One region of the Mycobacterium sp. IDUB_17 genome, then DNA from elsewhere that is predicted to be linked to it. Evidence: predicted binding sites of a transcription regulator. Region 1 holds the regulator's gene; the other holds the start of a gene.

Region 1 (7,467 bases):
AGTCCGGAGGGCTGGGTTCGCCTGGCCGGCCGCGTCGTCAGCGATGGCACCACCCGACTGGACTGAACCTGGATCGAACTACGCCTCGGCGCGGTGGGCCCGCAGCGCCTCGATCTCGCGCTCGAAGTCCTCGGCTGACGAAAACGACCGATACACCGAGGCGAACCTCAAGTAGGCGACCTCGTCCAGTTCGCGCAACGGTCCCAGGATCGCCAAACCGACCTCGTGGCTGGGGATCTCCGGCGTGCCGAGTCCGCGGACGGCGTCCTCGACCTTCTGCGCCAATACGTTGAGGGCGTCGTCATCGACCTGCCTGCCCTGGCAGGACCGGCGTACCCCGCGGACGACCTTCTCGCGGCTGAACGGCTCGGTCACCCCGCTGCGCTTCACCACGGCCAGCACAGCTGTCTCCACTGTGGTGAATCGACGTCCACACTCGGGGCAGGACCGACGGCGCCGGATGGCCTGCCCTTCATCGGTCTCGCGCGAATCGACCACACGCGAATCAGGGTGACGGCAGAACGGACAATGCATTACCGCTCCTTCGTCATGCCGCCGGACAACTAGCTCGAGCGCCCTTGAGCGTACCCGCGATGCCAACGGGAGACTCACCGCCGGGTCCAGTGGGGTGTAGCGGCTCACGCCGACGCCGGCCAGTGTGGCTGGCAGCCACGACGATTCAACGGTCATCGCACTGCTCAGCCAACCGGGGCGAGCAGCGTCTGCCCTGCGTCGACTGCCACGGAGTCGAGCTGGTTGAGGTCACGGATCTGCTCGACGACCCGGGACACCGGGGCATCCGGGGCGACCCGCCGGGCCACCTGCTGCAGCGTCTCCCCCGACTTCACCTGGACCACCGCCAGTTCGGTCGGCGTCGGCGTCTCGGACCCCATGACCCCGCCGAGTTGGGCCACCAACCCCAGCCACACCGTGATGCCGGCGGCGACCAGCGCCAACAGGACCGTGGTCAGCGGCGTGATGGGCCGGCTGCGATGAGATGCCCGCGACATCAGCACTCCGGTTCCGCGGTACCGGACCGCACCGCCGGCGGGACGGGACGGCGCCGGCCGCTGGACCCGGCGCACCGGCCGGGGTGCGCCCGCGCCGAACTGGGCGCGGGGCGACTGCGACTGCGGAGTGGCCCGAACAGCGCGGGAACGGCTATCGGCGGGGATATCGATGATCGCCATCTGACTGCCTTTCGGTGGGACGTATTCGCTCTTGTGTTCGAACATAGTCGCTCAAGTGTTCGATGGATAGAACATGTGATCGAACTGTTGCCAAACGATAGAACGGGGTACCGACAAGTTCGGGCCACAAATCCCGCACACCGCCCACGCGACGGCCCTCGCGCATCCCACCTGCGGACACGCCCGCGACACACGTCGAACACATGTTTGATTAATGCTCGACCAGCGACTACATTCGGCCCCATGAGCGACGACCGCAGCAGGGATGGCAGCACCGACCGCCCGGCCGGATCGGACGGCGCGGGCCCACGCCGGGCCGAGGGCGGCCTCACCGACCGGCAACGGACAATTCTCGACGTGATCCGGGCGTCGGTCACCAGTCGCGGCTACCCGCCCAGCATCCGTGAGATCGGCGACGCGGTCGGCCTGACCTCGACGTCGTCGGTCGCCCATCAGTTGCGCACCCTGGAACGCAAGGGTTACCTACGACGCGACCCCAACCGGCCGCGCGCGGTCGACGTGCGTGGCGCCGACGATCCGGCAGCCGCGGTGGTGTCCACCGACGTGGCCGGCTCCGACGCGCTTCCCGAGCCGACGTTCGTCCCGGTGCTTGGGCGTATTGCCGCAGGCGGTCCCATCCTGGCCGAGCAGGCCGTCGAGGATGTCTTCCCGCTACCCCGCGAACTGGTCGGCGAGGGCTCGCTGTTCCTGCTCAAGGTCGTCGGGGACTCGATGGTCGACGCCGCCATCTGCGACGGCGACTGGGTGGTGGTGCGCCAACAGAGCGTGGCCGACAACGGGGAGATCGTGGCGGCCATGATCGACGGCGAGGCCACCGTCAAGACGTTCAAGCGGACCCGCGGTCAGGTCTGGCTGATGCCCCACAATCCGGCGTACGACCCGATCCCGGGTAACGACGCAGCGGTGCTCGGCAAGGTCGTCACCGTGATCCGCAAGATCTGACCGACCGAGATCGGACCCGGCCGAATCCGAAGGATGGCCGGGTCCGTTCGATTCAGTCCGTCCGCACGAATCCGTTGGTGCGAGCGAATTCCTCACTGGCGAACCAGATTTCGGCCACCGCGTCGTCATATTCACTGCTGTCGGGCGCCCAGTAACGGCCGGACTTCGTGTCGGCCTTGATGGGGTAGCCCTCCGGCGCGCGGCGCGCGTCCTCCAGCGGTAGGTGGATGGCCGTGGCACTGGGGATCTCGTCGAGTTCGATGGCCGCATGTCGCCCGCTGTGGGCCTCGCTGCTGTATGCCTCGGACTCGGTGATGACACGGGTCGGCGCCGTGTCGACATTGTCCTGATCGCTCGGCACGGCCAGGCCGCTCAACGCCGCGAAACCTTGCGCCTCGCGTGCGCCGCCGGCCGGACCTGCGAATGCCCCTGTATCCACCATGTCGTCGTCTGCGAGTTCGGCTTCGATCTCGTCGTCGGCGTCACCCTCGGCGACTTCCTCGAAGTCCGCATCGATGGGGGTGTCGAGGTCCTCGTCCTCTTCGAAATCGTCGTCGAAGTCATCCTCTTCGAAGTCGTCATCGTCCTGGTAGCCGTCGTCGTAGTCGTCGAAGCCCTGTCCCGCCTCCGGGCCGGCCAGCCGTGAGGAATCCTCCGGCGGCTCGTCGTCCTCGCCCGGTGATCCGTAGCCACTGGCCGATCCGTGGGGAGCGGCCCACTGGCTGACCGGGATCGCGATATCGGTCGGGCCGTCGAACGGGGACGCCACACCGCTCGCCGAATCCTCACCCGGCCCGGCGAAACGCGCCGTCGAGGCTTCACCGGCACCGTAGGCAGTGCTCGGCCGGTACCCGCTCGCCGCATCGGCGCCCCGGTCGTCGGCGAACTCGTCGTGGTCGTATCCCCGCGATTCGTAGTGCGCTTCGTCGTAGCGGCCGTCGTCATACTGCGGTTCGCCGGCACCGTCGTAGTCATCGTCGAACGGATCGTGGTCGAAGTCGTCATCGCCACCGGCACGGCGACGGTGCCACAGTGCCGCCCCCACGATCAGACCCGCGAGCAGCAGCACCGGAACCACCGCGATCAGCCACCACCAGCTCCAATGCCAGCTGAACGGCTTCTTCGCATCCGCGCCCGACGGCTGCGGACCACCGGCATGAGGCTGCCCGACACCCGGAACCTGCAGGCCACTCAACTCGGAGGCGAGTTTCGAGGGCTCGGTGGTGAACTTGTTGGCATCGCGGTCCCAGGAGATCGCTCCCCCGCTGAACCGCTGGCTGACGACGGTGCCGTCTTCGGTCTGGTCGGCCATCGGGGCGCCCAGTGCGCCCTTCGCCCCGCCCAGCTTGTCCCAGGCCGCCTTCATCGCGCCCCGGACGATCACCGCGCCGTAGTCGGGGGTCCAGAAGATGACGGGGTTGTCGGCCGCGGCGAAGGTGCTGATCCGGCTGTTCGGGCCCAGCCCGCCCTCGGACTCGCTGGCGGTCGGGAAGCCCAGATCGCCTTCGGGGCCGCCGACGCTCTCGTACTTCTCCAGCAGTTGACCCGTGATGGCATTGGCCCCGGTGGCCGGGGTGTAGAAGATCTTGCCGCCCGCGTAGTTCTGGCCGACGCCGCCGTCACCGATCGGGTACTGATCGCCGTCCTTGGCTCCCAGCGGGCCCATCGGCCCGCCTGCCGCCCGACGGGCCGCGGCGATCGCGGCGGCGGGATCCGACGGTACGTCCAGACCGGCGAGCTGATCGGCCAGTTCCGGCGGCACGGTGGTGAACGTCTTCGTCTTGCGGTTCCAGGAGATCTCACCGCCGGTGAACTTCTGGGAGCTCACATCGCCGTCGAACGTCTCGTCGTCGGCGGGAACGCCCAGCACTCCGGCCGAGCCGCCGAGCTTGTCCCACGCGGCGTTGATGGCGCCCCGGACCACCCGGGCACCCGTGGCCGGAGTCCAGAAGATGACGGGGTTGTCCGGCGCGCTCAACGTCGAGTTGCGGCTGTCCGGGGCACGCCCGGCGCCCTCGTCGATGGTGGGGAATCCCAGATCGCCGTCGGCTGCGCCGCCCAGCGACTCGTACTTCTCCAGAATCGCGCCCTGCATGAAATGCGCGCCGGTCGCCGGGGTGAAGAACATCTTGCCCCCGGCGAAGTTCTGCGCGAAGCCCGAACCCACCGCGTAGACGCCGCCTTGGCGCGGTCCCAGCGGCCCGCCGTCGCCGCCGTTCGCCTCCCAGGCGGCGGAGACCGCCGCGTCGGCATCCGACTCCGGGGTGGCCGACGCCACCGCCGGCCCCATCAAAGCAGCGACCACGAGTGCGAGCAGGCCGACCGCCAACCGCCACACGGCCGCGTTCAGCCTCGCTCCAGGCCTAGTCATGCGCTCTCCCCGCTCGTTCGGCAAAGTTTCCTCAGAAATGTCCCGCCCCGACAACTTTGCTTCAGCAGGTGAGGATAACCAAGGAACGTGGCCGATCATGCCCAAAAAAGCCGCAATATCTGGGTCTGACGACCCAGATATGGGCTTCTCGGGTCGTCAGGCGGGGTAGTTCGGACTCATCAGACGCCCAAACTGCGTCCGATGATCTCCTTCATGATCTCGGTGGTGCCGCCGTAAATGGTCTGCACCCGCGCGTCCAGGTAGGCCCGTGCGACCGGGTACTCCCGCATGTAGCCGTAGCCGCCGTGCAGCTGCAGGCAGCGGTCGATGAGGTCGACCTGCTTCTCGGTGGAGTACCACTTGGCCATCGCGGCCTGCTCCACGGTGAGCTTCTCGTCGAGGTGCAACCGGATGAACTCGTCGACCATCATCCGCACCACGGTGGCCTCGGTCGCCAGTTCGGCCAGCAGGAACCGGCTGTTCTGGAAGCTGCCGATGGGCTTGCCGAACGCCTTGCGCTCCTTGGTGTACTGCACCGTCTGCTCCAACACCGCTTCCATCGCCGCCGCGGCCATGATGGCGATCGAGATGCGTTCCTGCGGCAGGTTCTGCATCAGATAGACGAAACCCTGCCCTTCCTCGCCGAGGAGATTCTCGACCGGCACCTTGACATCGGTGAACGACAACTCGGCGGTGTCCTGGGCCTCCAGACCGATCTTGTCCAGGTGCCGCCCCCGCTCGAAGCCCTCCATTCCGCGCTCCACCACCAGCAGGGAGAAGCCCAGGGCCCCCTTCTCGGGGTCGGTCTGGGCGACGACGATCACGAGGTCGGAGTTGATGCCGTTGGTGATGAAGGTCTTCGACCCGTTGAGTACGTAGTGGTCGCCGTCGCGGACCGCGCGGGTCTTGATGCCCTGCAGGTCGCTGCCGGTACCGGGTTCGGTCATTGCGATCGCCGTGATCAATTCACCCGTGCAGAACTTGGGCAGCCAGCGCTGCTTCTGCTCCTCGGTGGCCAGCCGGAGCAGATATGGCGCGACGACGTCGTTGTGCAGGCTGAAGCCGATGCCGCTGTAGCGGCCGGCGACGGTCTCCTCGCAGACGATCGTGTTGTACCGGAAATCGTCGTTGCCGCCGCCGCCGTACTCCTCGGGCACCGCCGTGCCGAGAAAGCCCTGCTTACCCGCCTCGAGCCAGACGCCGCGGTCGACGATCTTGTCTTTTTCCCACTGGTCGTGAAACGGCGCGACGTGCTTGTCCAGAAACGCCCGGTACGACTCGCGGAACAGCTCGTGCTCCCGCTCGAACAACGTGCGGTCGTACTTCACAACACTGCCCATGGTGTGACCTCCGGTACTGGTTACGGATTTGGGGGCCAACCTATACCAACCGGGTGGTTGGTCAGCTCCGGGGAGGGCCGATACCGCCCGTAAACTCGGGCCATGCCCCAGTCCCCCGCGAGCCTCGCGCACTGGGGCGCCTTCACCGCCGACCTCGCCGACGGCGATATCACCGCCGTCACACCGCAGGCCGGCGACGCCGACCCTTCGCCGTTGCTCGGCAACCTCCCGGGCTCGATCCGGCACCGCTCCCGCATCGTCGGGCCCGCGGTCCGGCGCGGCTGGCTGAGGGACGGCCCCGGCCCCAGCAGCGAGCGGGGTGCCGACGAGTACGTCGCGGTGTCCTGGGACGACCTCACCGAATTGCTGGCCGACGAGCTGCGGCGGGTCGTCGACACCTACGGCAACGAGGCGATCTACGGCGGCTCGTACGGCTGGGCCAGCGCCGGACGCTTCCACCACGCCCAGAGTCAGGTGCACCGCTTTCTGAAAATGCTTGGCGGCTATACCTTTTCCCGCCATTCCTACAGCCTGGGCGCGACCGCGGTGATCATGCCCCGGGTGGTCGGAACCCACGACGACCTGTTCAAACGCTCCACCGACTGGGATGTCATCGCCGAACACACCGACCTGCTGGTCTGCTTCGGCGGTGTCGCGCTGAAGAACACCGGCATCAATCACGGTGGCACCACGGCACATCCGGCCCGCGATGCGCTGCGCCGGTTGCGTGACCGGGGCGCACAGATCGTGTCGTTGAGCCCGCTGCGCGACGATATCGACGGCGACTGTCATTGGCTGGCCCCGGTCCCCGGCACCGACGTGGCGGTGATGCTCGCGCTGGCCTACGTCCTGGCCACCGAGGGACTGGCCGATCTCGACTTCCTGGACACGCACTGCACCGGGTATCCGCGGTTCGAGCGGTACCTACTGGGCCGCGACGACGGCGTCGCGAAGAGCCCGCAGTGGGCCTCACGGCTCAGCGGCCTGCCGGCCGAGGAACTGACCGCACTGGCCCGGCGGATGGCCGCCTCGCGCACCCTGGTCACCGTCAGTTGGTCGCTGCAGCGGGTCCGGCATGGCGAGCAGGCTCCGTGGATGGGCCTGACCCTGGCCGCGATGCTCGGCCAGATCGGGATCCCCGGCGGAGGTTTCGGACACGGCTACGGGTCGATGAACGAGCCGGGGCTGCCGCCGCTGCGCTGCGGCCTACCCGCCCTGCCGCAGGGGCCCAACCCGGTGCAGACGTTCATCCCGGTCGCCGCGGTCACCGACATGCTGCTGCACCCGGGTCAGCCGTTCGATTACAACGGCCTGGCGCTGACCTACCCCGACATCAAGTGTGTGTACTGGGCCGGCGGCAATCCGTTCCACCACCACCAGAACATTCCGAGATTGCGCCGCGCCCTGTCCCGCGTGGACACCATCGTGGTGCACGATCCGTACTGGACGGCGATGGCCAAGCATGCCGACATCGTGGTGCCCTCGACCACCGCCTATGAACGTGAGGACTACTCGGGATCACGTAATGACCCGCTGCTCGTAGCCATGCCCGCACTGGCGCAGCCGTATGCCGACTCCCGCGATGACTACACCACGTTCTCGG
Region 2 (7,467 bases), on a different contig from region 1:
CCGATCCGATTCCGTTCGACTGGACCGACCGCGACACCCTGCTGTACGCCCTCGGCGTCGGCGCAGGCACCGATGACCTTGCCTTCACCACCGAGAACAGCCACGAGATCGAACAGCAGGTACTCCCGACGTATGCGGTGATCGCGTGCTCGCCCTTCCCGGCAGCGCTCAAGATCGGCACCTTCAACTTCGGCATGCTGCTGCACGGTTCCCAGGAGATCCGGCTGCATCGGCCGCTGCCCCCGTCCGGAAAGCTGACCGTGGTCTCCGAGGTCGCCGACATCCAGGACAAGGGCGAAGGCAAGAACGCGGTGGTCATGCTCAAGGGCATCGGTTCCGATCCGGCCAGCGGTGAGGTCGTCGCGGAAACCCTTACCACCGTGGTGATTCGGGGTGAAGGCGGATTCGGCGGGCAGCCCGGGCAGCGTCCGGTGGCGCCGCAGATCCCCGACCGTGAACCCGACGCTCAGGTGGTGCTGCCCACCCGCGAGGACCAGGCGCTGATCTACCGGCTCTCCGGGGACCGCAACCCGCTGCACAGCGATCCCTGGTTCGCGCAGAATCTCGCCGGTTTCCCGAAGCCGATCCTGCACGGGCTGTGCACCTACGGCGTGGCCGGACGGGCGCTGGTCGCCGCGCTCGGCGGCGGAGATGCCACGAAGGTTCATGCGGTGGCGGCGCGGTTCAGTTCGCCGGTGTTCCCGGGCGAGACGCTGACGACGTCGATCTGGCGTACCGAACCGGGACGCGCGGTGTTCCGCACCGAGGCCGCCGGGCCCGACGGTGCCGATGCCCGGCTCGTACTCGAGGACGGCGCCGCCGAGTATTCCGAGTGATCCAGCCGATCCGGCAATTTCGTAGAAGCCCTGCACACCGCGTGGTGGGTTGACAGGATCGACCCACTACGGTCGGACGGCGCGGTGCCGGGATGGGTGGTGGCAGATGACGCAGGTGAACCTGGTCGTTGGATATCTGGCCACTCCCGGTGGCGCCGATGCGTTGGCCCTGGCGGTCCGGTTCGCCCGAACACTGGGTGCCGAGGTCAACATCTGCATCGTGCTACCGCCCGACACCGCGCCGCCGGGTACCGTGCCCAAAGGCGGCGGCTACGAGGAAGTGCTGGCCGAGCAGGCGCAGGGCTGGTTGGACGACGCCCTGGCCTTGGTGCCCGACGACGTTGTGGCACACCCGCATCTGAGCTTCGACGAGTCGTTCACCGACGGCCTGATCCGCCAGGCGCTGCGGTTCGAGGCGATCGCCATCGTGGTCGGCGGTGCCGGCGGGGGACTGGTCGGCAGCTACTCGCTGGGGTCGGTGGTCAACGAGCTGTTGCACTCCTCGCCGGTTCCGGTCGCGGTGGCGCCGCGCGGAACCCGCGATTCGACGATCGAGCGGGTACACGAAATCACCTGTGCCATCGGTCAACGCCAGGGTTCGGATCTGTTGCTCGCCACCGCGGTACGGGCCAGTCGGGCCGCGGGCATCCCACTGCGGCTGGTGTCGCTGGTGGCGCTCGATCCGACCTTCGGCTCGCTGCGAGGTGACGCCGAGGCGGTCCGAGCACACGCACTCGCGCACGCGGAGCGGACGCTGGAAGCCGCCAAAGATGAACTGCCGGCCGATTTTCCGGTGACCTCCACGATCGTGAACGGTCCCAGCGTCGAGGCCGCCGTCGAACAGTTGGGCTGGGATGAAGGCGACATCATCATGGTCGGATCCAGTCGGCTCAGTGCACCGCGGCGGATCTTCCTCGGTTCCACCGCGGCCAAGATGTTGCGGGTGTTGGACGTGCCGATGGTGGTTGTGCCCCGGGACGAACTGAAAGACGGCGAGGACGCTCATGGCTGAGTCCGCATCGGAACACGAGTCCCACCAGAAGCTCGAGGACGCCGAACACTCCGCGGGGCTGGTGTCCAAGGGGCTGGCCGCAGGCAAGGTCGGCACGTTCTCGGGTGCGATCCTCGGGATCTCGTGTGTGGCACCGGGGTACACGCTGACGGCGAGCATCGGGTTGATCGTCGCGGCCGTCGGACTGAAGATGCCGGCGATCTTCATCGCCGGGTTCATCCCGATGTTCCTGACTGCCTACGCCTACCGCGAATTGAACTCGCGGGCGCCGGACTGCGGCGCGTCGTTCACGTGGTCCACCAAGGCATTTGGCCCGTATGTCGGCTGGATGTGCGGGTGGGGCATGGTGATGGCCTCGATCATCGTCCTGTCCAACCTCGCCGCGATCGCCGTCGAGTTCTTCTACCTGTTCATCGCCCGGGTCACCAACCACCACCCGATCGCCGAGCTCGCCGGCAACAAGGTCATCAACATCGCCACCACGCTGGTGTTCCTGGCCATTGCCACCGCCATTGCCAGTCGCGGTATCACCACCAGTGAACGGGTGCAGTACGTGCTGGTCGGGTTCCAGATGGTGGTGCTGCTGGCGTTCGCGGTGATGGCGCTGGTGCATGTGGGTCGCGGTGACGCGCCGGCCGGGCTGTCCTTCGACCTGGACTGGTTCAACCCACTCACCGGACTTACCTTCGGCGTCTTCGCCGTTGGTGTGACCGGGTCGATATTCGCGTTCTGGGGCTGGGACACCTGCCTGACGCTGGGGGAGGAGTCCAAGGACCCGACGAAGGTGCCGGGCCGCGCCGGGCTGTTGTGCGTGCTGTCCATCCTGGCGACGTATCTGCTCATCGCCGTCGCGGTGATGATGTACGCCGGGGTCGGTGAAACCGATCTGGGCCTGGGCAATCCCGACAATGCGGAGAACGTGTTCGCTGCGTTGGCCGACCCTGTGCTGGGCACCTATGCCGGGCCGCTGCTGTTCCTGGCGATCCTGGCCTCGTCGGTGGCGAGCCTGCAGACCACGTTCCTGCCCGCGGCGCGGGCCATGCTCGCCATGGGGGCCTACAAGGCTTTCCCGCCCAGATTCGCCGAGGTCAGCCCGCGTTATCTGGTGCCCACCTTCGCCACTGTCGTCGCCGGCGTGGTCACCGGGGTGTTCTATACCGTGGTGAGTCTGCTGTCCGAGAGTGCGCTACTGGATACCATTGCCGCCCTTGGCATCATGATCTGCTGGTACTACGGCATCACGGCGTTCGCCTGCGTCTGGTATTTCCGTCGGGAGTTGTTCACCAGCGCCCACAACGTGCTGTTCAAGTTCCTGTTCCCGTTGATCGGCGGCCTGGTGCTGGCCTGGGTGTTCGTCCTCGCGATCAAGGAGAGCATGGATCCGGAGAGCGGCAGCGGCGCCGCGATCGGCGGTATCGGACTGGTGTTCTTCATGGGCTTCGGCATCCTGCTGCTCGGCGTCGTGCTCATGTTCGTCTGGCGGTCGGTCAGCCCGGCATTCTTCAGGGGCGAGACATTGCGGCACGACACACCGTCGCTCGTGGAGTAGGCATACTCTCCTGTTCGGCGAATTCAGTGAAATAAGCGACAGTGCACGTCATTTAGATCCACATCGCGCTGTTTGCGCGGCACAGTGGCGGGGCCACGCTCACTTTCCGCGTACGTAACGTGGTGGCGCAATAAGACAACTCAAGAATCGCCACCACGCTACGTGCGCGAACTATCCGGCCGCGCCGCCGAGTCCGGAGTTGCCTTTGTTGTGCGCCAGCTCGAACGGATCGAGCAGATCCCACACCGTGGTGACGGCCTGCACCTTGAGGTCGGCGCCTTGGTCTTCCACGTTGAGCAGGTCGACGGCAATGTCGTACCCGTAGTACAGGAGCGATCCCGGCGGGGTGGTCTTGATCAGCTCGTTGATGATCGTCTGCCGTGCATCGCGGGCTGCGGCATCATCGCCGAGGGCGGGCGCCAGGCTTGGCAGAATCTTGCTGATCGGAATCACCGCGTTCACCCACGGCACGATTTGACTGCCCCGGTAGATCTGCTCGGTGGCTTCCCTGATGAACGGGTCGAGTTCGTCGGGAAGTGCGGTGTTCATCAATGCGTTCCGGAGATTCAGGATCGGCTCGGGGATGTCCGTCGGCTCCGGATCGTCGTCGCGGAACGGGTTGGGGTTCCACGGTGTATCCGCCCGTGCCTCAGCGGTATCGGCCTGGGTCCGCACCGCGCCGAGCTTCGGGGTGGCCAAGGTCCCGCTCTTCGGCTGCGCGACGGACTCGGTCTCCGGCTGGTCTGCCACCACGGGCGAAGGCTTGGGAGTCGCGGCCTGCTTGGGGTTGAACAGGTCCTTGAGCTTGGCGACCTGGCCGGCCTCGAACTCGTCGGCACTGAGCTTCGGCTTGGGCTTGACGGACACGGGCTTGGCGGGCTTGGCGGCCTGAACGGCCTTGTTGACGTGTGCCGCCGCTTTCTCGATCTTGTCGGCCTGCTTGTCGATGTTGTCCTTGAACGTGGACAGGGGCTTGGCCCGCTTGGTGTCACCAGCCTTGGCCTCACCGCGCTTGGGCCCGGCGTTGACGTGCTGCGATGTACTGCTGTTGGTCGATTCCTTGGACGCACCGTCCGTCGAATCAGCGTGTGCGGTGCCCTGGCCGGCCACGGCGATCGCCGCCCCGACTCCCGCCGCGACCGCGACACCACCGACATAGCCGATGTACTTCGTTGACGCCATTACCGTCCTTTCACAGCGGATCCCCAGCCCACGGGCATCGTAGGGGGCGGCGGCGTGATCGGCATCACGAGGTGACCTACATGTTCGGGCAGGATGGAAACACCCCACTGGATCTCGAACAAATGTTCGATACACTGACGTGGTGGGCTGGCATAACGGACCGCCGAGCTGGTCGGAGATGGAGCGGGTACTTACCGGCAAGCCCCGCCGTTCCGGACTGCCGTTGGAGCCCGCGGGCGACGGCGGGGACAGCCCGGCCTGGTCGCGTAAGCGCGGTAGTTATCAGCCGCCGGAACTCGACCGGCCGCGGACATCGGTCCGTTACGCCGAACTGCACGCACATTCGGCGTACAGCTTCCTCGACGGCGCGAGCACGCCGGAGGAGCTGGTCGAGGAGGCGGCCCGGCTGAACCTGCGGGCGATCGCGCTGACCGATCACGACGGGCTCTACGGCGTGGTCCGGTTCGCCGAGGCGGCCAGGGAGTTGGACGTGGCCACCGTCTTCGGCGCCGAGTTGTCGTTGGGGAACATTCCCCGCACCGAGGATCCCGACCCGCCCGGCCCGCATCTGCTGGTACTGGCCCGTGGGCCGGAGGGCTACCGGAGGTTGTCCCGCGAGATCGCAAAGGCGCACCTGGCCGGTGGTGAGAAGGGTAAGCCCCGCTATGACTTCGACGGGCTCACCGAGGCTGCCGGTGGGCACTGGCACATTCTCACCGGATGCCGTAAAGGCCATGTCCGCCAGGCACTTTCTCGCGGTGGGCCGGAAGCCGCCGCGGCCGCCCTGGCCGACCTGGTGGACCGATTCGGGGCCGGCCGGGTCAGTATCGAGCTCGCGCATCACGGCCATCCGTGTGACGACGAACGCAATGCCGTCCTGGCCGGGCTGGCCCCGCGGTTCGGCCTCGATGTGGTTGCCACCACGGGTGCGCACTTCGCCGCCCCTGACCGGGGCCGGCTGGCAATGGCGATGGCGGCGATCCGGGCCAGGAACTCGATGGACACCGCGGCGGGCTGGCTGGCCCCGCTGGGCGGGTCCCACCTGCGGTCGGGGGAGGAGATGGCCCGGCTGTTCGGTACCGAAATCGTGACGGCCGCAGCCGATCTCGGTGAGCAGTGCGCCTTCGGGCTGGCGCTCATCGCCCCGCAGCTGCCACCGTTCGACGTCCCGGCCGGGCATACCGAGGACAGCTGGCTGCGCGAGTTGGTGATGGCCGGGGCGGCCGAGCGGTACGGGCCCGTGGACAACGCGAGAAAGGCCTATGCGCAGATCGAACACGAGCTGTGCATCATCGAGCAGCTGAAGTTCCCCGGCTATTTCCTTGTGGTGCACGACATCACTCGGTTCTGCCGGGACAACGACATCCTGTGCCAGGGCAGGGGATCGGCGGCCAACTCGGCGGTCTGCTACGCACTGAAGGTCACCAACGTCGACCCGATCGCCAACGAGCTGTTGTTCGAACGGTTCCTGTCTCCGGCCCGCGACGGGCCGCCGGACATCGACATCGACATCGAATCGGACTTGCGCGAGAACGTCATTCAGTACGTCTACGAGCGTTACGGGCGTGACTACGCCGCACAGGTGGCCAACGTCATCACCTATCGCGGCCGCAGCGCGGTCCGCGACATGGCCCGGGCGCTGGGTTTCTCCCAGGGACAGCAGGACGCCTGGAGCAAGCAGCTCAGCCGGTGGAACGGTCGCCCGGACTCGCCGGAGGCCGAGGACATTCCGCAGCCGGTGATCGAGTTGGCCACCCAGATCGCCAACCTGCCGCGCCACCTCGGTATCCACTCGGGCGGCATGGTGATCTGTGACCGCCCGATCGCCGACGTGTGCCCGGTGGAGTGGGCCCGCATGGCCAACCGCAGCGTGCTGCAGTGGGACAAAGATGACTGTGCGGCAATCGGTTTGGTCAAGTTCGACCTGCTGGGCCTCGGTATGCTCTCGGCGCTGCACTATGCGATCGATCTGCTGGCCGAGCACAAGGGCATCACCGTCGACCTGGCCAAGCTGGATCTGTCCGAACCGGCGGTCTACGAGATGCTGCAGAAGGCCGACTCGGTCGGGGTGTTCCAGGTGGAGTCCCGCGCGCAGATGGCCACCCTGCCCCGGCTCAAGCCGAGGGAGTTCTACGACCTGGTGGTGGAGGTGGCGCTGATCCGGCCCGGCCCGATCCAGGGTGGCTCGGTGCATCCCTATATTCGTCGCCGCAACGGTCTGGAGGACGTCACCTACGACCATCCGTCCATGGAATCCGCACTGCGCAAGACGCTGGGCATCCCGCTGTTCCAGGAACAGCTCATGCAATTGGCGGTCGACTGTGCGGGTTTCACCGCGGCCGAGGCCGACCAGCTGCGCCGGGCGATGGGCTCCAAACGCTCCACCGAGAAGATGCGCAGGCTGCGCAGCCGGTTCTACGCCGGCATGGCCGAACTTCACGGCATCACCGGCGAGGTGGCCGAGCGGATTTACGAGAAGCTGGAGGCGTTCGCCAATTTCGGTTTCCCGGAAAGTCATTCGCTGAGTTTCGCGTCGCTCGTCTTCTATTCGTCGTGGTTCAAACTGCACCATCCGGCGGCGTTCTGCGCGGCACTGCTGCGGGCCCAGCCGATGGGGTTCTACTCGCCGCAGTCGCTGGTCGCAGACGCGCGCAGGCACGGGGTGGTGGTACACGGCCCCGATGTCAACGCCAGCCTGGCCTACGCGACATGCGAGAACCACGGCATGGACGTGCGGCTGGGGTTGGGCAGTGTCCGCCACATCGGTGACGAGTTGGCGGGGCGTCTGGTCGACGAACGAAATGCCAACGGGCCGTTCACCACCCTGATCGACCTGACCAACCGGGTGCAGCTGTCGGTATCCCAGACCGAGGCGCTGGCCACCGCCG

What was found. The regulator LexA, encoded in region 1, represses DNA repair genes until DNA is damaged. The targets are predictions, from matches to a motif close to CGAACANNTGTTCG.
Region 2: ACZYZ7_RS19910 (error-prone DNA polymerase) is a predicted target of LexA. The motif match lies at 4,695-4,708, and genes of this name have one in related genera.

Annotation. Positions count from the first base shown of each region.
Region 1 covers NZ_JBVAXS010000001.1:447,802-455,268, reverse strand. The annotation lists gene ACZYZ7_RS02300 (PhzF family phenazine biosynthesis protein) at 1-66, shown strand, start outside; gene nrdR (transcriptional regulator NrdR) at 79-534, opposite strand; gene ACZYZ7_RS02290 (LysM peptidoglycan-binding domain-containing protein) at 699-1,235, opposite strand; gene lexA (transcriptional repressor LexA) at 1,434-2,153, shown strand; gene ACZYZ7_RS02280 (LGFP repeat-containing protein) at 2,206-4,524, opposite strand; gene ACZYZ7_RS02275 (acyl-CoA dehydrogenase family protein) at 4,704-5,864, opposite strand; gene ACZYZ7_RS02270 (molybdopterin-dependent oxidoreductase) at 5,967-7,467, shown strand, end outside.
Region 2 covers NZ_JBVAXS010000004.1:483,674-491,140, reverse strand. The annotation lists gene ACZYZ7_RS19930 (MaoC family dehydratase) at 1-836, shown strand, start outside; gene ACZYZ7_RS19925 (universal stress protein) at 952-1,848, shown strand; gene ACZYZ7_RS19920 (APC family permease) at 1,841-3,397, shown strand; gene ACZYZ7_RS19915 (hypothetical protein) at 3,569-4,579, opposite strand; gene ACZYZ7_RS19910 (error-prone DNA polymerase) at 4,722-7,467, shown strand, end outside.